DNA from 3 places in the Exiguobacterium sp. UBA5002 genome. Region 1 is predicted to be linked to each of the others. Evidence: predicted binding sites of a transcription regulator. Region 1 holds the regulator's gene; each other region holds the start of a gene.

Evidence for each region. Region 1 encodes LexA, which represses DNA repair genes until DNA is damaged. Its sites were predicted from a motif close to CGAACATATGTTCG; they were not measured.
Region 2: a site for LexA is predicted at 4,953-4,966, ahead of B4C70_RS07150 (DNA polymerase thumb domain-containing protein). Genes of this name have one in related genera too.
Region 3: a site for LexA is predicted at 1,606-1,619, ahead of B4C70_RS13110 (NUMOD4 domain-containing protein). Genes of this name have one in related genera too.

Annotation. Positions count from the first base shown of each region.
Region 1 is NZ_DGYQ01000016.1:43,899-54,021, forward strand. It holds gene B4C70_RS03320 (hypothetical protein) at 1-243, opposite strand, end outside; gene glpK (glycerol kinase GlpK) at 322-1,824, opposite strand; gene B4C70_RS03330 (MIP/aquaporin family protein) at 1,868-2,569, opposite strand; gene B4C70_RS03335 (metal-binding protein) at 2,756-3,226, opposite strand; gene lexA (transcriptional repressor LexA) at 3,258-3,872, opposite strand; gene yneA (cell division suppressor protein YneA) at 4,081-4,371, shown strand; gene B4C70_RS03350 (YneB family resolvase-like protein) at 4,417-5,070, shown strand; gene B4C70_RS03355 (DUF896 domain-containing protein) at 5,184-5,420, shown strand; gene tkt (transketolase) at 5,677-7,665, shown strand; gene B4C70_RS03365 (YneF family protein) at 7,790-8,020, shown strand; gene B4C70_RS03370 (ABC transporter transmembrane domain-containing protein) at 8,141-9,892, shown strand; gene B4C70_RS03375 (ABC transporter ATP-binding protein) at 9,889-10,123, shown strand, end outside.
Region 2 is NZ_DGYQ01000025.1:14,003-24,125, reverse strand. It holds gene B4C70_RS07175 (TPM domain-containing protein) at 1-538, opposite strand, end outside; gene B4C70_RS07170 (LemA family protein) at 535-1,128, opposite strand; gene B4C70_RS07165 (undecaprenyl-diphosphate phosphatase) at 1,237-2,073, opposite strand; gene B4C70_RS07160 (ZIP family metal transporter) at 2,431-3,243, opposite strand; gene B4C70_RS07155 (YolD-like family protein) at 3,295-3,624, opposite strand; gene B4C70_RS07150 (DNA polymerase thumb domain-containing protein) at 3,608-4,930, opposite strand; gene B4C70_RS07145 (pentapeptide repeat-containing protein) at 5,106-5,744, shown strand; gene B4C70_RS07140 (MBL fold metallo-hydrolase) at 5,813-6,568, opposite strand; gene B4C70_RS07135 (arsinothricin resistance N-acetyltransferase ArsN1 family A) at 6,629-7,117, opposite strand; gene B4C70_RS07130 (1,2-dihydroxy-3-keto-5-methylthiopentene dioxygenase) at 7,243-7,779, opposite strand; gene B4C70_RS07125 (methylthioribulose 1-phosphate dehydratase) at 7,796-8,416, opposite strand; gene B4C70_RS07120 (2-hydroxy-3-keto-5-methylthiopentenyl-1-phosphate phosphatase) at 8,413-9,072, opposite strand; gene B4C70_RS07115 (2,3-diketo-5-methylthiopentyl-1-phosphate enolase) at 9,069-10,123, opposite strand, start outside.
Region 3 is NZ_DGYQ01000043.1:4,043-14,165, reverse strand. It holds gene B4C70_RS13115 (methyl-accepting chemotaxis protein) at 1-970, shown strand, start outside; gene B4C70_RS13110 (NUMOD4 domain-containing protein) at 1,019-1,546, opposite strand; gene B4C70_RS13105 (AAA family ATPase) at 1,679-2,257, shown strand; gene B4C70_RS13100 (GNAT family N-acetyltransferase) at 2,295-2,636, opposite strand; gene B4C70_RS13095 (DNA alkylation repair protein) at 2,637-3,683, opposite strand; gene B4C70_RS13090 (bifunctional transcriptional activator/DNA repair enzyme AdaA) at 3,680-4,723, opposite strand; gene B4C70_RS13085 (hypothetical protein) at 4,886-5,023, shown strand; gene B4C70_RS15175 (ATP-binding protein) at 5,024-5,185, shown strand; gene B4C70_RS13080 (acyltransferase family protein) at 5,322-7,115, shown strand; gene B4C70_RS13075 (hypothetical protein) at 7,167-7,289, opposite strand; gene B4C70_RS13070 (copper resistance D family protein) at 7,286-7,915, opposite strand; gene B4C70_RS13065 (hypothetical protein) at 8,043-8,486, opposite strand; gene B4C70_RS13060 (PepSY-associated TM helix domain-containing protein) at 8,483-9,853, opposite strand.

The DNA.
Region 1 (10,123 bases):
TAGAGTATAACTGTTAGCAAGATACATATCCCATTGTGCATCGATATCGTTTGCTACTTCAGTCGCTTGTTCACTTAATGGATAAGTTCCACGTCCGTCAGTTGCAAGATGATAGTAATCATTATGGTAGACGTCAATCATATACCGGTAACACCAATCTGCCAATTCTTCATGTGTGATGTTGCCATTTAGTGCGGCCAAAATGTGCTCTTTTAGCTGTTGATCAGAATAAATGGTATTCATGAGGCACCTCACGCTATATTTTCTATAAGATATCAAAAACCCGGTCCCTCTGTAAAAGGGATCGGGTTATTAATTAACTTATTTCGATGGTTTAAAGACCATTGTCGCTTCCACTGCTTTTTGCCATCCAGCATAGCGTTGTTCACGATCGTCTTCTTTCATCTCTGGTTTAAACTGATGATCGAGCTTCCATTGTTGTTTGATTTCCGCTTTATCTTTCCAGTAACCGACGGCTAATCCAGCAAGGTAGGCTGCACCGAGTGCTGTCGTTTCGTTGATTTCTGGACGATCGACAGGAACGCCGAGGATGTCCGATTGGAACTGCATCAAGAAGTTATTGGCTACAGCACCACCGTCGACACGAAGTGTTTTCAGTTCGATTCCAGAATCTTGTTCCATTGCTGTCAATACGTCGCGTGTTTGGTAAGCAAGTGATTCAAGCGTTGCCCGAACGAAGTGCTCCTTATCAGTTCCGCGTGTTAATCCGAAGATCGCCCCACGAACATCTGAATCCCAGTACGGCGCGCCGAGACCAACGAAGGCAGGAACGACGTAGACGCCGTCTGTTGAGTCGACTTTCGTTGCGTAACCTTCTGAATCTTTCGCGTGTTTCAACATACGGAGTCCATCACGGAGCCACTGGATCGCAGAACCAGCGACGAAGATAGAACCCTCAAGCGCATATTCGACTTTTCCATCAACGCCCCAAGCAATCGTCGTCAGGAGTCCATGGTCAGAAGAAACGGCTTTCTCACCCGTGTTCATGAGCATGAAACAACCAGTACCGTATGTGTTTTTCCCTTCACCCGCTTCAAAGCATGTTTGACCGAAGAGTGCGGCTTGTTGGTCACCAGCGATCCCGGCGATTGGCACTTCGTAACCGAAGAAGTGATACGGTACCGTTTTGTCGTAGACTTCACTCGACTGACGAACTTCTGGCAACATCGAAGCAGGAACACCGAGGATATCGAGTAACTCTTCATCCCATTTTTGTTCGTAGATGTTATACATCAATGTTCGTGAAGCGTTCGTGTAATCCGTGATATGCGTTTTTCCACCAGACAGTTTCCAAACGAGCCACGTATCGATCGTACCGAAGAGTAATTCACCGTTCTCTGCTTGCTCACGCGCACCTTCGACATTATCAAGGATCCATTTGACTTTCGTACCAGAGAAGTAGGCATCAATCAGAAGTCCTGTTTTATCACGGAACTTCTGGTTCAAGCCTTGTTCTTTTAAGTCGTCACAGATACCAGACGTTTGACGCGATTGCCAAACGAGTGCGTGATAAACCGGTTTACCTGTTTCTTTGTTCCAGACGACTGTCGTTTCACGTTGGTTCGTGATTCCGATTCCGGCGATTTGCTCAGGTTTGATATCTGCAGTTCCGAGTGCTTCTGCCATGACAGCAAGAATTGAACCCCAGATTTCGTTTGCATCATGCTCGACCCAGCCTGGTTGTGGGAAGTATTGCTTGAATTCCCGTTGTGCCGAGTTGACGATTTTCCCGTCGTGATCGAAGATGATCGCACGTGAGCTTGTCGTACCTTGGTCGAGTGCTAGGATATACTTGTTTTCCATTTCGAAATCCCCCTTGAGCGGTATGTGTTAGTGAGACGTGATCTTAGTAGATCAATTGATAGATGAACACGGCAAGCGCTCCACCGATGATTGGACCGACGACTGGAATCCATGAGTAGCCCCAGTCAGATGAACCTTTATTCGGAATCGGTAAGATAGCGTGTGCGATACGCGGTCCAAGGTCACGGGCCGGGTTGATGGCATATCCTGTTGTACCACCAAGTGATAGACCGATGACGACGACGAGTAAACCGACGATAAGTGGTTTTAAGCCGTCACCGAATGTCGTTAAACCGAGCGCCAAGATACCGAAGACGAGAACGAATGTCCCGATGATTTCAGAAATCAAGTTCGACGGCGTATGGCGAATCGCTGGACCTGTTGCGAACACACCGAGTTTTGCAGCTTGATCATCAGTCGCTTCAAAATGTTTCATGTAATGAAGCCAAACGAGAATGGCGCCGATGAAAGCTCCGACAAGTTGTCCGGCAATATAGACAGGAACGTCTGCCCACGGTAAATCAGAGTTTAAAGCAAGTGCAATTGTTAAAGCAGGGTTCAAGTGCGCTCCACTCTCAGCAGCGACGAATGCTCCTGTCATGACGGCAAGACCCCAAGCGAACGTGATGACAATCCATCCGCTGTTTTCGGACTTCGTCTTTCTCAAGACGACACCGGCGACGACACCATCCCCGAGCAGAATGAGGATCATCGTACCGATCATTTCTAGTACAAAGTTATTCATGCAAAACCCCTCCCTTTGGATTAAAGCAAATAATGGTCTTTCTACTTTAAATTACTCCGATTTGATAACGTTTTCAATACATATAATTGAAATATAGGAATGGAAATTTTTTATTTTAATGTTTAAAGATACGAAAAATTGGATAGGAAAACACCTCGTCTTGCCTGCAAGCAAGCAAAAGAGGTGTTAACGACGACGCTTTTTTCTTTTTTTAGGTCGAAACCAACTACTGGAATAATCTAGTAGGATATGAATTGTACTCGCCACCATGATACCAATGACAAAAGCGGGTAGGGAAGCGAACCAGGAATCGATGGTCTCTGACGCGATGACTTGAAAATACAAGCTGAGAAATAATAAGGGAATCACAAGTGCAGCACTATAAAGGAGTCGAATGACATCCCCAATGATCAATCCGTGTGACCAGATCGAGCGGTGGGGCATGATCTTCACATAAGGCATCCACAGGACTCGAAATGGTCCAAAGCGATAATACGGTTCTGACTTTAAATCGAGGTCAGGTGACAACCAAAGCGTACCGACAGCGATACCGATGGCAGTCGGTAACCAATCGGTTTGTTGCGTTGCGACCGAATACGCAACGTAACCCGTCAGTGCGACGGTATTGACGGTATCATGTACATTTCCTGAAGGCATGAAAAAAGACCAGTCGTAACTGGTCCCTCCGTCAATGAATCGTCCGATACACGCCGATTACCTTACCAAGAATGGAGACATTATCGAAATACATCGGATCCATCGAGTCATTTTCTGGTTGTAGACGTACCTGTTGATCTTCTAAGAAGAACCGTTTCACCGTCGCTTCGCTATCTTCGGTCATAGCTACGACGATTTCTCCGTTTTCTGCTGTGTTTTGTTGGCGTACGATGACACGATCGCCGTCAAGAATACCTGCGTTAATCATCGATTCACCATCGATCGTCAACATGAAGACCGTTTCGTTTCCTACATAATGTGCAGGAAGCGGGAATTGTTCTTCGATGTTTTCAATCGCTGTAATCGGAAGACCAGCTGTGACTTTCCCGATGACGGGAACATGAACGATGGCTTCCGTGATTTCTTCAGGCTTATCCAGCAATATCTCAATCGCACGTGGTTTCGTCGGGTCACGGCGAATCATTCCCCGTTTCTCGAGTCGATCCAAATGACCGTGTACCGTCGAGCTAGACGCGAGTCCGACTGCTTCTCCGATTTCACGAACTGATGGTGGATACCCCTTCAGTTTCACTTCAGAGACGATGTAGTCGAGAATCTCTTGTTGGCGCTTAGACATTTTCCGCATACGAATTGCCACCTCTTTCTGGATTGAATTTTGAAATGTAAGAATATATGTTTCTAAATTCACTATAACATAGAACAAATGAGCGTACAAACAATTGTTCGACATTTTGTGTTGACCGAACACGGGTTCTGTGTTTATTATGAGTTATGCGAACAATTGTTCCGCGAACGTTTATTCTAACTCATTCATTTCATATTTGGAGGGATTCATGATGATTCATACGATTCGTACTCATGCTTTTTCTATTCTCTTCTATGCATTAAGTATTGCCTTCGTGATCTTTTTACTCACACCACGCCCGGATGAAAAAGTGGCTCAACTAATGACAGCTTCCGTTACGGTCGATGAGAACGCTACAGTCGAACAAATTGCTGAAGTCTACAATGACGGTTCGATGTCAGATGAGGAATACGTCAACTGGTTGATTAAAAATAATGATGTCGAGACAAAACATGTCATCTCAAAAAGCAAAATCGTTGTACCAATCGCACAACAATGACAAAATGGAAAAGTTGTGAAAGAACGAACAGGGATGTGAGGTACGATGAAGGTCGTGATTTATTGTCGAGTATCGACCGAAAAAGAAGCACAAGATAGTTCGATTGAACGCCAACGGATGGAGCTTTCGAAGGTTGCTTCTCAAAAGGGATTTGATGTCGTGGACATCGTCTCTGAAAAAGAGAGTGGATATGATGTCGATCGGGAAGGGATGCTGACGGTTCTTGATCATGTGACACGTGACGCGGTAGATGCGGTCCTCGTGACGGATGATACACGGATTGGTCGTGGGAATGCAAAAATCGCTATTTTGCATACATTCAAAAAACATGGGGTCCGCTTGATGACGCTTGATTCAGATGGAGAATATCAACTTGCGGATGCAGAAGCGATGGTCCTTGAGATCGTCTCACTCGTGGAAGAATACCAACGGAAACTGCATAATGCAAAAATCGCCCGTGGCATGCGGCGAGCAGTCGAACAAGGTTTTCGCCCGGAACGAAATCTCAATCGTCAAGGAGAGAACGCAGGACGTAGTCGAAAAGACGTACCGATCGAAGAAATTGTACGTCTTCGAGAACTCGGATTGACGTTTTCTGATATCGCCATCACCTTGCGGGGGATGGGGCATGATATTTCAAAAGCAACGGTCAATCGTCGATATCTTGAATACCGCGAACTGACACCTAGCCCGGAATGAGAAGCAAGTAACCCGTCGACTGACGCGGTTAACTTGCTTTTTTTTATAAGCTCTTTTACAGTAAGAATACAATTGAACAACTCAAGTTTGAGTCATAAAGAAAGAGGGATTCCATGTTATCACAAGAACAATTAGATCGAATCAATGCATTAGCGAATAAATCAAAAGTCGAGCCGTTATCAGAAGCGGAAACGGCAGAGCAAAAAGAATTACGTGCAGCGTATCTCGCAGCATTCCGTGGATCGTTCAAAAACCAACTCATGGGCATGAAAATCGTCGATGAAGAAGGAACGGACGTAACACCAGAGAAATTGAAACAAGCACAAGAAGAAGAACGGAATAAACAATAATCGTTTGTTCCTTCTATAGAAGAAAGAGGTTTCGCGTTAAGCGGACCTCTTTTTTGTTTAGCGCTGTTAGATGAGGAAACATTGCACGATAGCAATACATCTTAATAACGATCTTTCATCAATTCATGCATCCTGTATGAGTCGATAGAACGGCTATAGATAGCGCATTCATTTGAATGTGACATACTATTTAGAAAAGTTGTATCACATTTAAGAGTGTGCTAAAATGAGTAGGAATTTGTGAAAAAGAGAGAGGATGATTGTTTTGACGAACATGACGACAGTAGAACAATTAGCAATTAATACGATTCGTACCTTATCGATTGATGCCGTACAAAAGGCGAATTCGGGTCACCCAGGTATGCCAATGGGAGCAGCGCCGATGGCATTCTCGCTTTGGGCGGATCATATGAACCACAACCCTAAAAATCCAGAATGGTTCAACCGCGACCGTTTTGTACTTTCAGCCGGACACGGTTCGATGCTTCTCTACTCACTCCTCCACCTATCGGGATATGATCTATCAATGGATGATCTTAAATCATTCCGTCAATGGGGATCAAAAACACCAGGTCACCCGGAATATCGTCACACGGCTGGTGTAGATGCGACGACAGGTCCACTTGGTCAAGGGATTGCAATGGCAGTTGGTATGGCGATGGCAGAACGTCATCTTGAAGCAAAATACAACCGTGACGATCTCAATGTCGTCGATCACTTCACATATGGAATTTGTGGAGATGGAGACTTAATGGAAGGTGTCTCAGCTGAGGCGGCTTCACTCGCAGGTCACCTTGGTCTTGGTAAATTGGTCGTATTGTACGATTCAAACGATATCTCACTTGACGGCGATCTCGATAAATCATTCTCTGAAAACGTCCAGAAGCGCTTCGAAGCGTACAACTGGCAAGTCATTCGCGTAGAAGACGGAACGGATATCGATTCGATTTCGAAAGCAATCGCGGCGGCAAAAGCAGAGACGACAAAACCAACGTTGATCGAAGTCAAGACAGTCATCGGCTTCGGTTCACCGAACAAGTCAGGGAAATCGGCTTCTCACGGTGCACCACTCGGTGAAGCGGAAATCAAATTGACGAAAGCTAGCTACATTTGGGATCACGAAGAGTTCTACGTCCCTGAAGAAGTCAAATCATTGTTCGACGAGCGAATCGTCCAACGTGGTGCTTCTGCGGAAGACGCATGGAACGAAACGATGAAACAATACGAAGCAGCGCATCCAGAATTGCATGCGGAACTCGTTCGCGCAATCGCAAACGAATTGCCAAGCAACTGGGAAGCAGATCTTCCGACGTACGACTTGTCATCGAAAAAAGCGACACGTCAAACGAGTGGTGAAGTCTTGAACGGTCTTGCGAAGAACGTTCCGACATTATTCGGTGGTTCAGCTGACCTTGCAGGATCGAACAACACGATGCTCAAAGGCGAAGCAGACTTCGATATCGACCCAAGCGGTCGTAACATCTGGTTCGGTGTACGTGAATTCGCAATGGCTGCGGCTGTCAACGGTATGGCCCTTCACGGTGGCGTCATTCCTTACGGCGCGACATTCTTCGTCTTCTCGGATTACCTCCGTCCAGCTGTTCGTTTAGCAGCATTAATGGGACTTCCATCAATCTTCGTCTTGACACACGACTCGATCGCTGTTGGGGAAGATGGTCCAACACACGAGCCAGTCGAGCACTTGATGAGCTTCCGTGCAATGCCGAACGTCACGATCTACCGCCCAGCAGACGGAAAAGAGACGATCGCAGCATGGAAAACAGCGGTTCAAGCAAAAGACAAACCGACACTTCTCGTCTTGACACGTCAAGCTCTTCCTGAACTGGAAGGTACGACGACAGAGGGCGCTGAAAAAGGTGGTTATGTCATCGCTGGTGACGTCACGAAAGCTGATACGCTCTTAATTGGTACGGGTTCAGAAGTTCACCTTCTTGTCGAAGCACAAAAAGAACTTGGTGAATCAGCAGCTGTCGTTTCGCTTCCATCATGGGAAGTATTCGAAGCACAGTCAGCAGAGTACAAAGAATCAGTTCTTCCGAAACACATCACGAAACGTGTAGCGATCGAAGCAGGGGCTTCACTCGGTTGGTACAAATATGTAGGAACAGAAGGACGAGTCATCGGAATCGATCGTTTCGGCGCATCTGCTCCTGGAGACTTCCTCTTGAAAGAATACGGCATGTCTGTTGAGAACGTATTAGCGACAGTCAAGCAACTCGGATAATCACTTCCGGAAAAAACGGGTCCGATCTTACGTCGGGCTCGTTTTTCATCTATTATCATCTATGCAAACAATTGGAATTATAGTATAGTAAAAAGCGACGTTTTAAGTTAGAGGAGGAAGCAACTTGGCTACATGGATTTGGATTTTAATTGCCCTTCTTTGCTTGGTAGCAGGTGTCGCCCTTGGTTTCTATATCGCTCGTCGATACATGATGAACTACTTGGAGCAAAACCCACCAATCAACGAAGATATGATTAAGACATTGATGATGCAAATGGGTCAAAAGCCATCACAAAAGAAAGTCAACCAAGTGATGCGTTCAATGAGTGGTTCAATGAAATCACCTAAAAAATAAGCTGTACGAAAGGGGACCAAATGGTCTCCTTTTTATTTGCTATTTTTTAGAAAGAGAACTAATCTAAAATGTGAGACTATTTAAAATAATCATAGGATTTAAAAAAGGGGGGAGACTTGAATGGGAGTCTTCAGGAAACTCGGTTGGTTTTTCCGACGAGAATGGAAAGCGTATAGTCTTGGGGTCGTCTGCTTGATTTTTGTAGCAGCGTTAGAACTCATTCCACCGAAGATCATCGGGACGACAGTCAATGGTCTAAGCGAGGGGAGCTTGACGAAGAATGATTTGATTCGTCTAGCAGGTACATTGTTGCTCATCGGGGTCGCGACGTATTTCATTCGTTATTTTTGGCGTTTTCATATCTTTGGGGCATCGATTCGTCTCGGTCGATTGTTACGCAGTCAACTGTATGGTCATTTTTCAGATTTGGATCAATCGTTCTATAAGAAATATCGGAGCGGAGATTTGATGGCGCATGCGACGAACGACGTACAGGCGGTATCGATGACAGCGGGTGCCGGTATTCTAACGCTCGTCGACTCGGTGACGATGGGGAGCTTCGTCATCATCACGATGGTTACGACGATCAGTTGGAAATTGACGCTCGTATCACTTCTACCGATGCCGCTGATGGTTTACTTAACGTCACGCTACGGGAAAATGTTACATTCGCGTTTTCATGACGCGCAGGAAGCCTTCTCCGACTTGAATGACAAGGTCGCGGAAAGCATTAGTGGTGTCCGTGTCTTAAAAGCAACAGGAGAAGTGGAGTCTGATGTACAGACGTTTACGGATCTATCGGATGACGTCGTCCAAAAGAACCGTCGTGTCGCAAAAATCGACGCGCTGTTTGACCCGACGATTTTTGGATTAGTCGGTCTATCGTACATCATCGCTGTCGGATACGGTGCGTATCTGTTACAACAAGGCGAAATCCGAATCGGTGACATCGTCTCATTCACTACATATCTTGGTTTATTGACATGGCCGATGCTCGCCTTCGGTTGGTTGTTCAACATCGTCGAACGTGGTCGTGCTTCTTACGATCGGATCGAGCGGATGCTTGCGATTGAACCGGAAATTAAAGACGCAAAAGAAGCAGCAACGAGTGTTTCCTCACCAGAACTCCATGTTGGGATTGAGCGTTTCATCTATGATACGCAACCGGTCTTACAAGACATCGATGTGACGTTGAAGCCCGGTAAATCGCTTGGCATCGTCGGGAAGACGGGTGCCGGGAAATCGACGTTCGTTCGCTTATTGTCTCGCGAATACGACGTCAAACAAGGCGCCATCACGATTGGTGGACGAGACATCAAACAATTGACACGTGACACCGTCCGTCGTCAAGTGGCGATCGTTCCACAGGATCATTTCTTATTCTCGGCGTCGATTGCCGACAATATTGCTTTTGCAAAACCGGATGCATCAATGGAAGACATCATGGAAGCGGCACGTATTGCAGCGGTTCATGATGATATTCTTGGATTTAAGGAAGGGTACGCGACGATGGTCGGGGAGCGTGGGGTGACGTTATCCGGCGGTCAAAAACAACGGATCTCGATTGCCCGGGCATTATTAGCAGACTGTCCGATTTTAGTGCTCGATGATGCCTTGTCTGCGGTCGATGCCAAAACCGAGGAAGCAATCATCCATCACTTCCGCACGGCGGATCACGATCAGGCACAAATCATCGTTGCCCATCGCCTGTCGGCTGTGTCGCATACCGATGAAATCATCGTCCTTGAAGACGGTCGGATCATCGAACGGGGCACGCATGAACAGTTACTCGCCCATGACGGTTGGTATAAAGAGACGTACGATCGCCAGCAACTAGAATCACTTGTCGAACAAGGAGGGCGTTCCGAATGAATCATGATATCAATGAAAAAGCCGTCCTGAAGCGATTGCTTGATTTCGTCAAACCGTTCAAAAAGCAAGTCAGCATCGCCTTCATCCTGCTATTCATTACGACAGCGGCAAAACTCGGTGGACCATATCTCGTCAAGATTTTCATTGATGAATACGTCGCACCGGGTACGTACCCAGTACAGGAAGTCGCACTTTTGTTTACAGCGTACTTGTTACTGCATACGACAGGGA
Region 2 (10,123 bases), on a different contig from region 1:
CATTTTGTGTTTTCGGAGGATCCTGTGACTCAAGCGACTGGTCCTTTGAAATGACACTGACGACCGCTTTATATGTTTCGGATGCTGCTTTTCCATACTCACTGTTTTCCTTGTAAGGAACAGCATACTGATCGAGAATACGTCCGGCTGTGATGTCTGTCAAAATCCCTTCAAGTTTATAACCGACCTCGATCCGGAATTGGCGATCCTTTTCGTTCGGAGCGACGACGACAAGAACACCATTGTCTTTTCCTTCTTGACCGATGCCTTGGCGCCGGAACGTTTCATTGGCGTAAGAGCTTAAATCCTGTCCCTTTAAATCGGGAACCGTCTTGAGAACGACTTGTGCCGTCGTATATTGCTCGAGTTCCTGACCGAGTTGCGCGAGTTCGGCTTCTTCCGAAGGGGTGAGCAGCTGAGCATCATCCTGAATGAAGAACGCTGCTCCCGTTCGTTCTGAAACGGCACTAGCTGTCGGAACGAAGAGGAAGAAGACGAGGAACGCGCTCAATAGAAGTCGCGTCCACCGCCGAATCATTTCGAATCACTGTTAAAGTCGACAGTCGGATTTTCTCGGTCACTGTCTGAAATCTCGTAATATGGTTTTTTCTCGAATCCGAAGGCGGATGCGTAGAGTGCCGTTGGGAAGCTCCGACGTTTTTTGTTGTAGAGGGTTACAGCATCATTGTAATCCTTGCGAGCGATCCCAAGACGATTTTCTGTTCCTTCCAGCGTGTCCATCAAGGATTGGAACCGTTCGCTTGATTTTAGTTCTGGATAAGTCGTCTGCAAGGCAATCAATCCGCGAAGCGAAGACGTGACTTGTTGGTCGGCTTCGATCCGTTGCTCGGTTGACGCAGCACGCGCAAGACCAGCTTGGGCTTCTGCGACTTTACCGTAGACTTTTTCTTCTTGACCCGCGACACCTTTGACAGTTTCAACGAGGTTCGGAATCAAATCCGCACGACGCTTGATCTGGTTGTCGACTTGCGACCATTTATTCGATACATCTTCTTCTACATTGACGAGGCTATTGTATTGTCCGATTGCTAAAAAGGCAATCACGGCAACAATAACGACTCCGATGATTAATGGGAGTTTTGATCGACTCCGACTTCTGCGTGCCATATGGCATTCACTCCTTTAAGTATGTCTCATCCCTATATACCCTTAAACGAGTGAATTAGTTTCAAAAAAAATAAAAAACCGTCAGCTAAAATAGCTAACGGTTAGGACTTACATGTAGACGATGACAGCTAAGACAGCTGCCAAGACGAGACGATAGATCGCGAACGGAACGAGTTTGATCTTGTTGATCAGCTTCAGGAAGAAGCGAATCGATAAGAGGGCAAATACGAACGACGCAACAAAACCGACGGCATAGAAACCGAAGTCGCCTGGATTAATATTATCCCAGTTCTTAACGAGCGAGAGGAAACTAGCACCGAACATGATCGGTACAGCCATGATGAATGTAAAGTCAGCTGCCGTCCGGTGATTCATCCCGAGGAAGACCCCTCCGGAAATCGTTGAACCGGAGCGGGAGAAGCCAGGCCAAAGGGAAATACATTGGAACAGACCGACGAGTGCTGCTTGGCGATATGTAATCTGATCAAGCGATGTTGTTTTCGGTTCCTTTGGTCCGAGTTTATCGGCTGCGATCATTAAGAGGGCACCGACAGCAAGACCGATGATGACCGTTTCAATCGAGAAGAGGTTCTCATCGATGAAGTCTTCGAATAACAACCCGAGAACCGCAGCTGGTAGAAGACCGATCAAGACGTGACGTAGCTGTAACTTGTGTGTCCCTGATGCGTCGTGTTCTCCTTTGATTTTATATAAACCGATCAGGCTAAAGAGGCGTTTCCAAAAGACGACAATGACCGCAAGAATCGATCCGAGCTGGATGACGATCTTAAAGGTGTTTGCGGAATATTTACCGAGAAATTCCGTTGTTTGTAACCACATGTCATCAACGATGATCATATGACCTGTGGAAGAGACTGGTGCAAATTCCGTCATCCCTTCGACGAAACCGAGCAAGAGCGCTTTTAAAAGTTCAATGATTGTCATGGTAATCTCCTTCTATATGATGTGCTATGTAAAAACATATCATGTTTTATTCTTGTGAGATAGAACTAATTGGAATATCGGGCGCAGGTCTGAGAGACGATTGGATGTGTAAGATGCGTTGTACGATTTAAATTCGTTTGGATAAGATAATACATGGATTTAGATTTCATCGGATAGATCAGGAAATTCGATCATTTCCATTCATACTAAAACAGTATGAAAGAAAAGGAAATCTTTCTGTTAGGACACAAGGTCAGAAAAACTTCAAATCGATTGGTTTCACTGGAATATGCCTGGATCTACAAAAAGAAAAACGAGCAGGAGACGGTATCGTCCACTACTCGTTTTGCAACAAGCTCATCCTAAAGCGACGTCAAGAATCATCATGACAGTAAAACCGACCATCAGACCAAGTGTTGCTAAATCGGATCCGTTCTCTGCTTGTGATTCCGGAATCAATTCTTCGACGACGACGAAAATCATCGCACCAGCGGCGAACGATAACGCATACGGTAGAAGCGGTTGAACGAAGAAGACGGCAGCCGCTCCAACCATCGCGGCAATCGGTTCGACGATCGCTGACAATTGACCGTAATGAAAGGCGCGCCGGCGCGACATCCCTTCACCGCGTAATGGGATCGATAGGGCAGCTCCCTCCGGCATGTTCTGAATGCCAATACCGAGTGCGAGGGTCAAGGCACCGGCGACGGTCGCCCCGTCCATGTTCAAGGCGGCGGCACCGAAAGCGACACCAATCGCAAGACCTTCAGGAATGTTGTGCAACGTGATCGCAAGAAACAGCAACGTCGTTTTCTTGAGTCCTGTCGAAGGACCTTCCGCTGTTTCGAGTGATGCAGATAAGTGCAAATGCGGTGTGACGAAGTCGAGTAGACGAACGAAAAATCCACCAGCGAGAAAACCGATGGCGGCAGGAATCCAAGCGATTCCACCATCTTGCTCTGTGAACTCGATCGCAGGAGCAAGCAACGACCAAAACGACGCGGCAATCATGACGCCGGCAGCAAAACCGAGCATCATGTTCATGACGCGTTTTTCAATCGTCGTAAAGACGAAAACGAGTGCCGCACCAAGTGCGGTTAACCCCCAAGTCATCATTCCGGCAAGCAATGCTTGCACGACGACGGGGAGGGAAGTAAACCAATCCAACATGACTATTCCTTCTTTCCGGGCACGATTTAAAGCATCCATCTGTATGAGAGCTTACCCGTTTTCGATCCGGACGATTCGTGTGAAGGGAATTTCAATGACTTCACGTCCGCGCAGAAAGAGAACGGAACGTTCGGGTTCTAGTCGTTCGACGAAACCGACGACCGTCACGTAGCTACTTTCCTTATAATACGTGATTTCAAGTTCGTTTCCTTCTATTAAAGCTTCTTGGAGCAGAAAGTGCCATGATTCTTGTAGCTGTTCATCAATTTCAGGCAAGTCGAGCTGATGCATCTGGACATAGTATTCCCGCAGCAATTGCAAATGTTCTGGCATGAGAAAAGGAATCCATTTTAAATTTCCCCGATCACGATACGCTGTCATGACGATCACCTCCCGGATGACCGCCGACAAAACGAAGGCGACGTTTGGCGACACTCGTATCAAGAAACGAGACAGCGAGGCGAATCGTTCCTTTTCCGTAGCGAATGTTGACGACATCCATTGCTTTTAATAACCGTCGCCGTTTCCAGAGCCGCGCATTATCCTCGAACAAAGACAACTGTAAAATGCCTTGATCGGCAGTCAAATGCCCCACTGCGACGGATAAAAAACGAACAGGTTCTCCGTCGAGCCAATTCGGTTCGAATAATTGTAAGACGTGACGCAAAATGATGCGTTCATCGGATGTCGGATAAGGCAACCGTACTTGACGGGAGAAACCACTTCGGACGACGTTTCGAGAATAACGGACACCGATGTGAACGGTCCAGCCGACTTGATTCGAAAAGCGACAACGTGCGGCAACATCCTGTACCAGTTCATTGAGCACATTCCGGATGCGTTCGAACTGATAATAGTCCTGCATTAAGGTCACACCGTGTCCAATCGTCCGTTGAGGAGCTTTCTCGAACAGATGACGTGGGGGAAGCAGTGTCGGTGACGCGTCGAGTCCCCAAGCGTGATGCCACAGTTCGGCACCGATGACACCGAAGCGTTCGTGTAACTCTTCAACGGGGCGCATGGCAAGATCACCGATCGTTTCAATCCCCAACATCTGCAGATGTTGTTCCATGCGGTGTCCAACTCCCCACATCTTTCGAATCGGAAAATCATGAAGACGTCGTGCGACATCAGCATATCCACATCGCGCGATGCCTTCTTTTTTCCCGATTAAATCAAGCGTCAGTTTCGCGATGACGTTATTTGGACCAATCCCGATGCGGACGTGGATGCCGGTCTGTTTCAGGATTGCTTCTTTAATTTTGAGGGCAGCTTGCAGGTCGGAACCAAATAGGCGATCGGTTCCGGTCATGTCAATGAAGCTTTCGTCAATTGAATAGACGCGGATGGCTTCAGGTGGGGCGAATTGGTGCAGGACATCCAGGACACGAATCGACGTCTTCATATAAGCGAGCATACGTGGTTCGACAAGTCGAATCGTACGACGAACAGCGTATGGCAATTGCTCGATTTCATATAATCGACCGGCTGTCTTGATTCCAAGTGCTTTTAAGGCAGGGGTGGCAGCGAGAATGACGGACCCGCTTCGTTTTAAATCGGAGACGACCGCTAGGCGTGTCGTCAAGGGTGGGAGATTGCGATACTGGCATTCACAGCTGGCGTAGAAGGACACACTGTCGACGCAAAAAATACGTTTATCTTGTGGTAAAACGACGGAAGGAAACATCTGAATCACTCCTTTACATAAAAGAACGTATGTTCTTATTTGATTTTCCTTGACTATAGCATGGTCTCAAAGTGTCTCAAAATAAAAACTGTTGAAAAAAGAGGAATTCGAACGATTTCTCCTCATATAAAAAGAGTTTGGTACACTAAGGGAGAGAAAAAAGGGGGAACCTTCATTGAAAGAGACCAATATCCGTTTACCAGAATTACCGAAGACACTTCAGTCAGAGACGTTCGATCAAGTCGAAATCGATGACCCGTATCTGAAAGGAGCGCGTTATGAGAAAGAGTCGATGCCGAGTGAACTGACAGAACGCATCGATGCCTATCAAGTGTGTTTTCAAAATGTCTCGTTCGCGAATCTTACCTTTGACCGTGGTTCGTTCGAAGATATTCGTTTTGAGCAATGCGACTTAACCGGATGTCACTTCCAAGAAACTCGTTTTCACCGTGTGTCCTTCGCCGGATGCCGGATGACGGGTGTTCAGTTCGAAGATTGTACGCTGGACCATTTAACGATTCAGGAAGGGCTTGCGGATTACGTACAGTTCATTCGCAGTACGGTCCGTCATCAACACTGGAGCGAAACGACGATGAAAGAAGCACAGTTCTTCGAAGTGAAGCCGACCCATTGGAAACTCGAAGCGGTCCGGCTTACGGATAGTCAATGGATTGAAACACCGTTAAAAGGTCTTGACCTCCGGCAGACGGAACTCTCTGGTATTACGATCGATCCGCGATTTTTACCAGGCGCTGTCATTACGGAAGAGCAAGCAGTCGCCTTTGCTCGCTTGTTAGGTCTTGTCATTCCATAACAAAAAGAAGTCCTGCTTTCGATTGTTACTCGAAAAGCAGGACTTCTTTTTAGTGAAGGTTACTGTTCTTAAAATGACATCGTTTCGCCATCCTCTGGAATCAGGAAATGGGCAGAAAGGTGGAAGGCGGCTAAAAAGTCAGCAATCATATCACGTCGCAAGAGACAGTGGTTGACGGACTCGAGGTGCGAGACGATGATCGTCGCTTCCGCCGCCGCTTCGTGTACGGCAAGGAGATCACGCTGTGACATCGTAATCGGCTCTCCGGTCAAGAACTGGGCGGCGCCACTGTTGACGACGATGATATCTGGTGCATGTTGTTCGATCGCATGCGCGACCTCGTCACACCAAATCGTGTCACCTGCGATATAAAGCGTCGGTTCGTCCGGATGCGTGAGGACGAGTCCTGAGACACGTCCCATTCGTTCACCGATTTCACCGACACCATGCTGTCCACCTGTTCGATGGACCTGGATATCACCGATCGTCACACCGGAATCGAAGGAAGAGACGTTCGTGAAGCCGGCTTCTCGGATTTGCTGTGCGTCTTCTTCTTGCTGCGCATAAAATAGCAAATGCTTGGGTAGAAGTTGTTTTGCAGCATCGTCGAAATGATCAGCGTGTAGATGCGTGACGAAGATGGCGTCAGGATCGAGCAGTGTCTTGACATCGATCGGTAAGTCGACGAGTGGATTGGCGACGGCATTCGGTGTTTGACCGAAGGGAGGTAAGCTACCTTTTTCGCCAAGGAACGGATCAATCAGTAAGACTTGATTGGCATACGTGACAACGAGTGTTGCATTACGAATTTGTTGAATATCCATTAGGTTCATCCTCTCTCAATGACTCGGAGTGACTATTCCCTGTCTGGCATTCAATGAATCCTATCGTAAGCGTTTCTCCATCGCCATGACGTCGACATATTCGCCGTTCAACTGTCCTTGCTCCTTAAACGTTCCGACGATCCGGAATCCGGAGCGGATATAGAGTTTTTGTCCGATTTTATTGAACGGGAAGGTAAAGAGGATCAGCTTATGCATCTGATGATCACGGGCATGTTGTTCAATCGTTTCGAGCAAACGTGTGCCAATCCCTTGTCCACGATGTGTCCGAGTGATATAAACCGAAATCTCACCGACGGATGCGTAGACAGGACGCGGATTATACGGATCGAGGGAAATGAAGCCGAGGACACCTGTGTCATCTTCAGCGACATATCCGGCATATCGATCGGTGCGTTCCGCATACCACTGGGTCATGAAGGATAAGTCCTTTTGGTCGGTCTCAAGCGTTGCGATCCGATCTTCAATACCTTCGTTATAGATGGCGAGAATCGCTGGTAAGTCGTGTTCCGTTACAGGACGAATATGCATGTTGCTCACTCCCCAATCGCTTTTCCCTCATTATATCTGTTACGTGTCGATGTAGTGATATGTTTGTGAGATAAGAAAAAGCGCCGATTCTCCTTATATAGAAGAAATCAACGCTTTTGTCGTTCTTAAGAGACCGTGGATGTCTCGTTCTCGTAAATTGGAACCCAGCCATCCGTCGTGACGAAAATTCGAACAGCGACGACTTTCCGATCCTCTTGGAGCGTAAAGTAGTGGCGTGTATTGACAGGAACAGAAATCAAATCACCAGGATTGAGTTCGATGTTATAGTAGCCGACTTCTTCGTCTTTGATCGCGAAGACGCCGTGACCGCTTACGATGAAACGGACTTCATCATCCGTGTGATGATGTTCTTTCTGGAAGTTGACGAGCAACTCGTCAAGGTTCGGTGTCGTATCCGAAAGTGAAATGATATCAGCTGTCTGATATCCACGACGTTCTGATACGTCTTTGATTTCTGGTGCGAACGTATCGAGAATCGTTTGTTTGTCGGCATCCGTCAGTGTGAAGTTCTCAACGAGAGGTGCTGGTAGTTTTGAGACGTCCCATTGTTCGTAAAGAACGCCGCGCGATGCGAGGAAGTCAGCGACTTCCGTTTGATCCGTATACCGTGTGTTTGTTTCTTGGAATAAGACTGTTGCCATGAGATGATTCCTCCTTTTAATAGATGGATTGACGGCATGATTGCAACGTCAACGTATAGTTGAATAAAAACTCGAAGGCTTCGAGGTGTTTCTTTGCTTCAAAGGCGGTCGGTGCCCAGACCGTGATTCCGTGATTGCGAATCAGGACGGCACCGCTGTCCGCTGTGACATATGGCGCAAAAGCAGCAGCGAGTGTCGGGATGTCCGCATGATTCGGAATGATCGGTACCGTGACCGTCGCATCTTCTTCCCAGTGACCGAGTGCCTTGATGATTTCTTGACCGGAGAAGGTGATACTTCCCTGATCGCCATATAACTCCGAAATCACATTGTTCGCAATCGTATGGACATGCAGGGAACATCCGGCGTTCGTTCGGTTGAACACTTCGACATGGAGCAATGTCTCAGCAGAAGGGCGCCCGGATTGCTCGCCGATCAATTGACCGGTCGCATCGACATGAACGAAGTCGTCAGGAGTCGTCTGTCGCTTATCTTTCCCGCTTGCTGTCACAAGAAATTCAATCGGAATAGCAGACGTCCGAATGGCGAGGTTACCACTCGTACCAGGGAACCAATCGCGCGCTGCAAGTTCTTGTTTGATGGCGCGTAGTTCTTCATACCGTCGCATGAATGTCATATCGTCACCTCCGATCGTGCTAAATCATGAACGATATCGTGGAACGTCTCAAAAGGTGTATAGGCGATATCATTTTCTTCACACAACGTGATCAGATAATCACGGGCATAGACACGATCCGCTTGTTTCGCGAGTTCGAAGTCCGTCACTGAGTCACCGATGACGATGATGACGTCATCGTCTTTGCGTAATGTACGGGCAACGGATGTTTTACAACAGCCGCATCCATTCGTGCAATGGGCATCGCAGGCGTGTGGCCAATCGATGTGGACGAATGGACCACTGAAATCGGCAATGTTACAGTAAATCTGCTCTTGCTCGAGGAATGGCGCTAAGATCGGTTCGACGAAAAAGTCCATTCCACCGCTGACGATCGAAAAATCGATGCCTTGACGACGACTGTACTGCAGTAACTCCGAAAATCCTTCGCGAATGACGGCGCGTTCCAACAAGAAATCAAGATAGTCCGCTTTACCGTCGGACGGCAGAAGTGCGAACATTTGCCCGACACCACTCTGAATCGATAGCGTTCGGTCGAGTACGCCGCGTTTCAACGGTTCGAAGTCACTCGCAGGCGCAAATTGTTGCATGAGTGCGATGATGTTATCTTGCGTCGTCACCGTACCGTCGAAGTCACAAAGAATCCGTACGGTCATGACTTGATCCCCCAAGCGTCGAGGGCAATTCGTAATTCTTCATGACGCGATGCTGCCGCCGATAGGGATTCATTTGCGAGTGCCGCATCGAGTGCCTGGCGGAAAGCAATGACACCAGCCGCAGCACCTTGCGGATGACCATGTACGCCGCCGCCGGCGTTGATGACGGAATCGATCCCGAAGTCTCGTACGAGTTGAGCGACGAGTCCAGGATGAATACCGGCTGAAGGAACCGGGAAGATTGATTTCGTCTGACCGAGACGGGTCGCTTCGACCGCGATGCCACGGGCGACATCCTTTGGTAAAGCGACATTGCCGTAAGGAGACGGGAATAGCGTCAAGTCTGCTCCAGCAGCACGCGGTAATGTGCCGAGTAAGACAGGGGCTGCGACTCCGTGATTCGGGCTAGCGATCAACGCACCGCTATATGCCGGATGATTGAAGATAGGAACGTTGATTTCCGGATCACTTGCCAGTTCACGTAAGACATCGAGTCCGTATGTGAAGGTATTCAGCAAGAAAGCAGTCGCTCCAGCATCAATCAATCGCTTGGCTTGATCCTTGAGCGTAAAGACGGGACCGCTGAGTGTGATCGCATATAACGCACGTTTACCGGTCCGTTGGAAGTGAGCATCGATGACCTCACGTCCGATCCGTGCCCGGTCAATCGTTGGTGTCAACGGATTGTCATATAGGATCTCATCGTCCTTGACGAGATCAATCCCACCAGCGAGTTGTCCTTCGAGTTGATCACGAAGGAACGATAAATCGCGTCCGATGACTCCTTTGAAGATGCTCATTAACAGTGGACGATCTTCGACACCAATCAAGGAGCGAACCCCTTCGATCCCGAACTTCGCACCTGGAAAATCCGACGTGAATGTATCGGGTAATAACAGTTCCGTTAATTTGATTTCACCGTCGAGTGAGAGTTTCCCGAAGACGGTCGTCAAGATCGCAGAAAAGTCGCGCGATACGTTATGTTCCGGGTAACGAATCGTGATATATCCTTTGCCATCGCGCTCTTCGGTATGTACGACTTCCCCTTTGA
Region 3 (10,123 bases), on a different contig from region 1:
GTTTCAATACAATCAGTTGATGCAACAAATTAATGACTTAACGACGGAGATGCAACAAGCCAGTCAGGAACTTGAATCCGTCCAGCCCCACTTCTCTTCGCGCTTATCCGCAATGGATCAATCAGTCCAAGCCGTCGATGAAGTCGCCGGTTCCTTACTTGCGCAATCGACACAGATGGATCAGACGATTGTCGCTTCGACACGTTTGACTGTCCAAGGACACGATGCGTTAAGCGAGATGCAAACGACACTTCTGAACAGTCAACATGCCGTAACCCGTTTTCAACAGACTGTTCAGACGAATCACACGACACTTGGGACATTACAACAAGAAAGCCACTTACTGAAAGAACAATCCGCGACGACAGAGCAAATCTTGCAACAGACCTCACATCTACAGCAGCAGATGGAGACCTCGATTTCCCACATCCAGCGTGTCGCTGAAGAGACGCGCCGCTTGTCGCTGAACGCGCTGATTGAGGCAACCCGTGCCGGAGAAGCTGGTCGCGGCTTCACGGTCGTCGCTAAGGAGGTCGAAAAACTAGCGATCGATATTAGGACGAGTACGGACCATATTCGGCAGGTCAATCAGATGTGGACGGCGGGGCTCGATCAAGTCGAACAAGCACTCTCGCAAATGACGGAACGTTTTCTTTCGACGTCGCAACAGCTCGAGACGGCAACGGAGCATTTAAAACAGATGCTGACCGAAGCGACGACGATTGAGACGACACTGGGTACCGTGGAACACCAACGCCAGATCGTCGCAGATGTTCAGTCGAACATGCAGGAACATCTACAGTCGGTTCAGCAGTTGATGTCAGAACTCTCGTCTTACAGCCAGGTGCTCGGGGAACAGATGCAACACCACGTCACCCAGCAGACGGAACTGAAGACACATAGTGCGGTACTCGAGTCGCGGATCAGTTCATTACAACAGACCGTTCGTGCCGGCGAACAATCGTCTTAAATCAAAGGAGCGTCTACCATCTCTGGTAAACGCTCCTTTATTCTGGTCTCAGCCGATATAACGTGCTTCCTTTTTATCGATGATGTTGCGGATTCGGTTTTCCGTCACCTGATACTGCTCTGCCAATTGACGAATCGTTTTCCCTTTTTCGTACTGCGCGCGAATCGTTCGAATCTGAAATGGCGACAGCGTCACATGTTGACCTAACAAGAGATCGAACTCACCAAGCAGTTCGTTATACTGCTGATCGATTGAAGGCAGAACCTCTAAGTTCGACAACTGATCGTCAGCCCGTTTGCCGTTGCGCCGGACGAGTTGTGCTTCCGTGACGTCTGTCGTCAGAAAGGCTTTTGCGACAAGCAATCCGACTTGCATCCGCTCTCCTCGACCACTTTGATAGAGCGTGACTTTCCGGTACCCTTCCCGATTGAGCCGTGGACGGAGCAAGACACCTTTTCGGCGTTGTCGGACACCGCGACACGTCACGATCGTCCGGTCGAGCGACCTTACGCGACCAAGTGATGAGACTTCATATATACCTACATAGCCGATGACAGCTTTCCATTGTTCTTGCATGGTTGTCCTCCTTCAGACAAGGACACGACGGGACTTCATACTTGAATTATATCAAATTACGAACAAACGTTCTAGCGATGTCACTCGTCGGAATGTGCTATTCTTAGCAGAAAAAGGAAATGAGGTTCGTCCATGAAATTTGTCTTGTTACTTGGTCCGCAAGCGGTCGGAAAGATGACGATTGGTCAGGAAATCGAACGGTTGACGGAGATGAAAGTCTTCCATAACCACCAGACGATCGACCTGTTATTGCCTTATTTTGATTTCTCAGAACCCGCACACCATCGCTTAAAGGATACGATCCGCCGCGAAATGTTCAAGGAAATGGCGAACAGTTCGCTTGAAGGTGTCCTGTTTACATTCCTCTGTCTATTCGGCGTCGAAGGTGGTGGTCTCGAGTTCATCGAAGAAACGGTTGAGTTGTTCGAACAAGCAGGTGCTGACGTCTATATCGTTGAACTGGATGCGCCGGTCGCGACCCGTCTGCACCGGAACACGACCGAAAACCGATTGACGCACAAAGTGACGAAGCGCGACCTCGCTGCTTCTGAACAAGACTTACGCGAGACGGCGGACGGATACCGGACACGCTCGCTACCAGGCGAATTGCCGGACGTCAATTACCTCTTTCTTGATACGGAACAGTTAAGTGCGCGTGAAAGCGCTGAAGCGATTTGCGAACATTTCAACTGGTCGAAAACAACGGTCTAATCACAAATAAGCCCCGTTCTGCTCAGCAGACGGGGCTTTAATGATGAAGTTCGCGTGCATATCGATTCGCCTGCAACTGAAATCCGTTCCGACGCCAGACCGTGTCACTGCCCGCTTCACTATAGACACGCGTCAATAATAACGTCCGTGCGAGATAAGACAAAATCGACGTCAAAGCTTCTGTGATGTACCCGTGCCGATCGTCCTCATTAGTCGTCGTGTAACGTAAGGTTCCGGTGGATGCATTCCAAGTGAAGATAATCGTTCCGACGATCGTTTTCTCACGTATCGCATGCAGCGTCCACTTACAACCCGATTCTTCATCCGTTGCTTCGACAAATAATCGTGACGTTTTAAAATCCGGATGCCGTCCTTGCATTCAGCTCTCCTCCTCGACCTCAAACGTTGCTGTCGCGTAAGCCTCTCCATTAATCAAAATCGTCAATGTGTGTGTACCAGGATAATGGACACGCGTCGTCATGTTCCGAAACGATTGGCGTCTTTCGACTTGTAAGACACCTTTAACTTCCCGCTCCCGCAGTTGAAACACCTTCCGACTCGTTCTGCGTTGTTTGACGTAATCGATCGCGTACTCCAAGCGCAAACGTTGTGGAACAGAACTCGTCACGGTGAACGAAAAGTCGAGCTCTTTGCCAATCGTAACCGGCGAGACGACTAAATTTGTAATCTCGACCTCACCTTGCGTAACGTGACCGAACAATTGTAAGACTTCTGGATTTCCGCGTTTGAGTAACGTCCGGGAGGCGTGGCGCAAAATCCAGTCCGTGTTCGGATCTGTTCCTAAGTGACGTTCGATTCGCTCAATCAGATATTCCGGATGTGTCTTTGAAATATCGTTCAAGTGATTGGCGACACTTTTTCGGACGTAGAGTGACGGATCCTGTAGTAAGGCGTCAAGAATTGGTAATGCCGGTCGCGGATCAGCAATCAGACTCGGAATCGCTTGTCCCCATGGCAGACGCGGTCGTGTCCCTTCCGACGCTAAGCGCCGAACATGTTCATCGTCTGATGTTGCCCACATGAGTGCTTGCTCGAGATAACGCTCTTGATCAGCGAGTAGAAAACGCCGGACAGCGAACTCAGACGTCGAATACGGCGTCAATTTAGCGAGTGTCTTTAACGCAAGCTTCCAGTCAAAGAGTGTTGCTGTCCGCTCGACATACTCAGGAAAAACAATTCCCGGTAGTCCGGTAAACTGCGGTGCGAGTCGCTCTAGCTCCGGCACCGAGTCCGGAAACGGTGGCAGGACGGATTCTAGCGTCTCCGCAACACGATGGACGCGTTGTTTAAACGCAAGCTCGTCCCAGTCCTTGCGTTCGACTCGTCTGCGAAAGTCTGGTACATCGACCGCTTCTTCTAATTCATCGAGCCAACTCGGTGAAAACACATCTTTAATCAAACTCATCCTATATCTAGTCCCTTCCGTGTACGCTCCAGTTTGAGCAATGTTTCCTTGCGTGCAAGTCCCCCGGCGTATCCACCTAAATCTCCATTCGTTCGAATGACCCGATGACATGGAATGATGATTGCCAGTTGATTTGCTCCGTTTGCTCGTGCGACAGCGCGGACGGCGGTTGGTTGACCAATTCGGATTGCCAGTTCTTGATACGAGATCGTCTCGCCACTCGGAATCCGTTCAAGTTCTTCCCAGACGCGGCGTTGAAAGGGCGTTCCGTACCGCATCAGTGGCGTCTTAAACAAGACCGGTTCTCCTTTGAAGTAACGACGGAGCTCCCCTTCAATCTGTTTAAAGACGAGTGACTCACCGGGAACGATGACAGCATGCGCTTTTCGACGCAATTGTTCGATTTCTCGTTCAAGTCCCCGTCGATCGACGAACTCAAGAAGATGTAAGTGTTGTTCATCAGCAATCGCAAGCATCGAACCGAGTGGTGTATCGAGCCATTTCGCGCGCAAGACCTGTCCGTCAAAACGTGACGGTGCTTCCCCGAGCATCCGTGCTGACGCTTCACGAAAACCACTGCTTGATTCATAGCCTCCTGCTAACTGCCCTTCGATGACCGGCTTCCCAGTCCGAATCTCTTTCATCGCTAACCCCATCCGCCGTGCCCGAGCATAGGCAACGAACGTCATTCCGAAGCGTTTCTTGAACTGGCGCCGTGCTGTTGATTCGTCCAAACCAAGTGCTCGGAAATCAGCTTCTTTGAACCGTTTATCTGGTTCTGCCTCGACTGCTTCGATCAAACGTTGAACCGTACCGTGATCGCCTGGATAAGCGAGCGGATGACACCGCCGACACGGTCGATAGGAAGCGAGCAATGCCTCTTGCGCCGTCTCGAAAAACTCGCAGTTCTCCGCCTTCGGTTTTCGTGCCGGACATGTCGGACGGCAAAAAATACCGGTCGTCTTGACCCCGACGAAAAACGTTCCTTCGTACGTCACGTCTCGTCGAACGAGTGCTTCGTAATACGTGTGATGTTCCATCGCTTTCTCCTCCTTTGCCTTTAGTATAACGGCTTGTCCGGTTACGATGTCGCCGAAAATCAGGCATTGATCTGTTTAAGATTCACTTAAGAATTCTCCTCCTGTTTTCGAAAGGGACGACGTGCATACTACATGCTATACTCAACGGAAAGTAGGGTTTTCATGTTAGATTTCTTAAAAGAAGCACTTCACGGAATCAGTGATCTTCGGATTTCAATCAAAGAAGGAGTACAAGGCATCCAATTGATTTGCTCGAATGCGATTGAAACGATCTATACGCTAGAGGAACTAAACGCGTGACTGACGCCGTTCGGAACGTCTGACGCATCGCGTTCTTCCGGCGGTTCCGGTATCGGTCTGTCGATCGTTCAACAAATCATGGCGCGCCATCAAGGAAGTGTCCAGCTCACTTCAGCAGATAACCGCTTTTCCGTCACGTGTCGTTTTCCGCGTCATTCGTAAGTCAGCATCCGATGCTCTCGTCGGGTGCTTTTTTGGGCTATGTTGTTACTTCTTAGACACTTCTTTGAAATTGGAATTCGATACACTAAAGACTGTTAGAAATTAGTTGTCGTTTTAAAGGAGTTGTTCGTGTCTTATGAAATCTTCGTCTCGTTCGATTACATATATGCCAGGGCTTGACGGCTTACGTGCTTTCGCTGTCCTGTCTGTCATTCTCTACCACTTATCTGTTTCATTCTTCTCTGGTGGTTTCCTCGGTGTTGATCTCTTTTTCGTCCTATCCGGTTACCTGATTACTGGTCTTTTGTTACGCGAGTGGCAAACGACCGGGCGCCTCGATTTGAAACGGTTTTGGATTCATCGTTTCCGTCGTTTGTTCCCAGCTCTATTCGTCATGCTGTTACTCGTTCTCGGATATGTAACCGTCTTTGAACGCGAGCTATTGCATACAGTTCGTCAAGATAGTGCCTTTGCGCTTATTTACGGGACGAACTGGTGGTATATCTTCCATGACGTCTCGTATTTCGAGTCGTTCGGGAAACCGTCACCGATCCAAAACCTTTGGTCGCTCGCGATCGAAGAACAGTTCTACCTGCTATTCCCGATCCTACTTTGGTTCGGCATGAAAAATCGTCGCCTGTTCCTTCAATTGATTGGTGTCGCGATCGGCGCATCCGTTCTCGCGATGGCGATTCAATTCACACCGGGTGAGGATCCAAGTCGCGTCTACTATGGCACGGATACTCGCTTATTCGCCTTATTGATCGGGAGCTTGCTCGCGTTCGCGTGGCAACCGACCCGCTTTAAGATTGATATCCCAAAACGTGGTGTTCGATTGTTGAATCAAACAGGTGTTGTCACGTTGCCACTCTTACTTTTACTGATGGTTGTCACGAGTGAGTTCGGAAGCTTTTTATACCGCGGTGGCTTTTTCATCGTTTCGCTCCTTGCCGCCCTATTGATTGCTACGATCGCTCATCCGGCGTCGATCTGGAGTCGTTGGTTTGCGCATCCATCACTTATTGCGATCGGCAAACGATCATACGGTCTATATCTATGGCATTTTCCCGTCATCACGTTGCTGACACCGGTCGAGCAGATCGGCACGTTCTCGTTGCTTCGGACCGTGCTGATCGTCGCTGTGCTTGTCGCCTTAACCGAAGCATCGTATCGCTTCATCGAGCGTCCGATTCGTCAACACGGACTGTCTGGTTACTTGAAGCGTTTATCGCTACATCCGCAACAGTTAAGTCAGTTCTCAACGGTACAGTGGGCAAGTGTTGCCGTGTTGACGATCCTTATCGCCAGCTTCATTGGTAACTTATCGATTCTTGCTGTTTCCGATACACCGAAGCCAGAACCCGCCTTTCATAAGATAGCGGCGCCAAAAGAAAAACCGAAACCGGTCCTCAAACCGACGACACCAAAAGCAACATCCGATCAGCGAAAAATCTGTCGCCCGACGCTTGCGATCGGTGACTCCGTCCTGCTCGGTGTCGAAGATTATCTCGGCAGTACACTCAAACAACTGACGATCGATGCGAAACTCGGTCGACAGCTACGAGAAGCGATTCCGCTAAGTGAGCAGTATGCGTCGTACAATCAACATGGACGGCAAGTCATTCTCCACCTCGGAACGAACGGTAGCTTCCGAAAGGATCAGTTGAACAGTTTGCTCGATCAATTCGCAAATGCCGATCACGTCTATCTGGTCACTGCACGCGTCCCGCGTCCGTGGGAAGCGGAAGTCAATCAGATGTTACGCGAGGCATCGAAACGGAAGAGAGTCGAACTGATCGACTGGCATGCTGTTGCCGTCAAACATCCATCTTACTTCGAAGCAGATGGTGTCCATTTGAATATCAAGGGCGCCCGGGCCTATTCGAAGATTCTTGCGAAAGCAACGAATTGCGCCGTTTCGACAAAATAAAACCACGACAAACAAGGTAGCGGAACGATCCGCTACCTTGTTTTTTCGTGTTCACCCTGTCGCAAGTAGTCCAAGGTAGATCAGACTGACACTAAGAAGGCTCAGCAAGATACCCACTGCATGTCGTCTGAATCCGAGTAAGAGCAGTGGTAAGGTGGCGATCCCAATCATCAAGACCCACCCGTCCCCTGCTGGACGACCGGTAGTTGACCTAACGTCGGTTGTTCCAAACGACTGAGTGATGCACTTGCCATGAACAGAAGTATTAAAATAATACTCTCCATCCGGAGTAACGGACGCGGATCGTATGTCGAGTCGAAACGTAACCGACGCCGGACAAGTGTGCCATTACAAAAGGCGTAGAACAAAAGCGGCAACAACAAAAGATGCTTCAGCAACATGGCTTGACCGTATGGCACGCCCCATAGATTCGGATACCGTTCAAGTGGAATCGCCAGTTGCATCAGCAACAGACCTGACAGGATGACACCGGTAAAAGCAATCCGGGCAAACGGACTGAACCAGTTTAAAAAGGCGGACCAATGCTCGGTCGAACGGGCACCAACAGCTACCCAAAACACAACACCGATCCAAGCCGTCACACATAAGAAGTGACTGAACTGAAGCGTCCACCCAAGCGCCCCGTATTTCGTTGCGGCATGGCTCGTTCCTGCAATGCCAATCCATATCGGGATCGTCAAGAGTGCGAGTAGGACGGACCGATGTTTTCGCCAGGCAAGTACGATCAATAGGAGTAAGACAGCGAAGTAAACGACAAGAAACATTTGACCGATATGCAAAAGTAAGCCCGTTCATAGAGCCCCCGTCATCGTTTGCGGTTGATTCATGACATTACCTCGGTTCTCTAAAATATTCATATGACATCATGAAGGTGAGATCGCTCATCGCTCGCTCACCTTTACATGATTAATGATGATGTCCGTGTCCACCACTTGTCGACACGTTCGACTGAAAACTTGCTTGTGCGTCTTTGAAATCCGCGTCAGATACCTTGCCGACGCGAACGAGCGTTTTTGGCGTATAAACGGCTTGACCTGAGTGCACCATGCCGTTGACGACATAGATCCCCGCCTGCTTGAACGGGATACTACTGACATAGTGCCCTTTCCGATGTGTCGTCTCGAATGTTTCCGTTTCCTCACTGCCGTATGGTGTCACCTGAACATGAACTTCATCGACATTATCAGGATGTTCGATCTCGACAGACACCGTCGTATTAGCAGGTTCCTCCATTTTTTCCGGCGCATACAATCCGACTTTCATCGCGACCGGAGCCGCTTTCGTCTCGAACTGACAGCCCGCTAATAACACGGCACTCCCGATTATGACCGTCGTAACGATTCGTCTCATGCCGCCACCTCCTCTTCCCCTGTCCGGCGACGGAACAGAATGAAATCAAGAATCAAGATCGCAAAGACGGAAAGCGCTGCGAGTGGCATCGTCAGACTGATCAGGACGATAAGCAGTGCGACGATTCGTTTGACACGCTGGTCGACGGCACGTTTTGGTGCCGATAATTGACCCGCACCATTCCGGCGTTTCCACCATAAAACGAACGAACTAACAACGATGAAGATCAAACCGAGACATAGTGCGAGTCCAACGAGTTGATTCAATAGACCGAAAAGACGTCCTTCGTGGAACCCGATTCCCATCGAGATGGCTTTTGCCATGAAGCCATAATCGACAAACGTGACGTTCGACAAGACATTGCCTGAGTACTGATCGACGTTCATCGTTTTTTCCTTCAGCGGCTCACTATGTAAGGAAGAGAGTGTGTAAACCCCTTGTTCTCCTTGTGGCAAGCTGATTTGGTAAGGACGCTCCATACCAAGTTGTTTTGCTTGTGTTGCGATGTCCGTCACTGACAACGAGATCGGTTTTGCCGGTCCAGAAGTCGGGACGACATCGTTTTGTGTTGCCCATGGAATATCTTGTGCGATATCCTTCGTGACGATTTGCGATTGCATCGTCTCATCTGGACCAAATGCATACTGCGGGAAGTTCGAGTTCGTTTTCGTCGCAGCCGTGTTGATCCATTCACCTGCTACACCAGACCAAGCTAGTCCAGAACCGATGATGATCAGAAGACCAATCGTTGACCAGACAGCAACTGATCCATGCAGTCCCTTCCAGAAGTTACGTGATCCTTTCGACTTCTTGAATGAAGGGAGAAACACGCGTTTAAAGCTCCCTTGTTCCCCACGCGGCCAAAATAGATATGTACCTGTGATCAATAAGATGATCGCCCAGCTAGCTGCCAGTTCAACAAGCAGGTTCCCGACTTTCCCCACGAACAGTTCTCCGTGAATCGTCTTGATGAAGCCAAGAGGTCCATCTCCCATCCGTTGTCCCGTCACTTCTGCTGTGTACGGATCAACATAGGCGTATCCAGCTTTTTCCCCAACTTGAATTCCCATCCGTGTCGTCCGGTCCGCGTCTTCGAATTGACCGATCGACGTGATCGTCGCTTTCGGATACGCATCCTTGACCGCATCCATCTGTTTCTCAAGCGTGACGGGTTTACCTGTTTCTTGTGTGAAAATCATATCACCATATAAGGCATCTTCAATTTGCGGTTTAAAGAGATAAATCGATCCTGTGACAGCTAAAATAATAAAGATGGGTGCAAAAATAATTCCTGCATAAAAATGCCACCGCCACATCGATTGATACCAGCTCTGCCGCTTTCTTTTGGCTTGTTGTTCTTCTTTCATCGTGATCCCCCTTGACCCCAGTTAAATATGTCCACTCTGTGAACACCTCTTAGTATAAGAGTTTACAATCCAGTTTCAGATAACTACCTGTGACGATAAATTGCCAATCCGGTGTGTAAATCAGGTGTCTTTTAAGAAGTGTTTATCGTCATTTTTTGACAATGATTTCACTTATTTTGCAGGTTACTTCTTATTTCAAAAAACTATCTATATTCATAAAATCAAACTTCATCAAAAAAGCGAATCCAGCAATGGATTCGCTCACGTAGT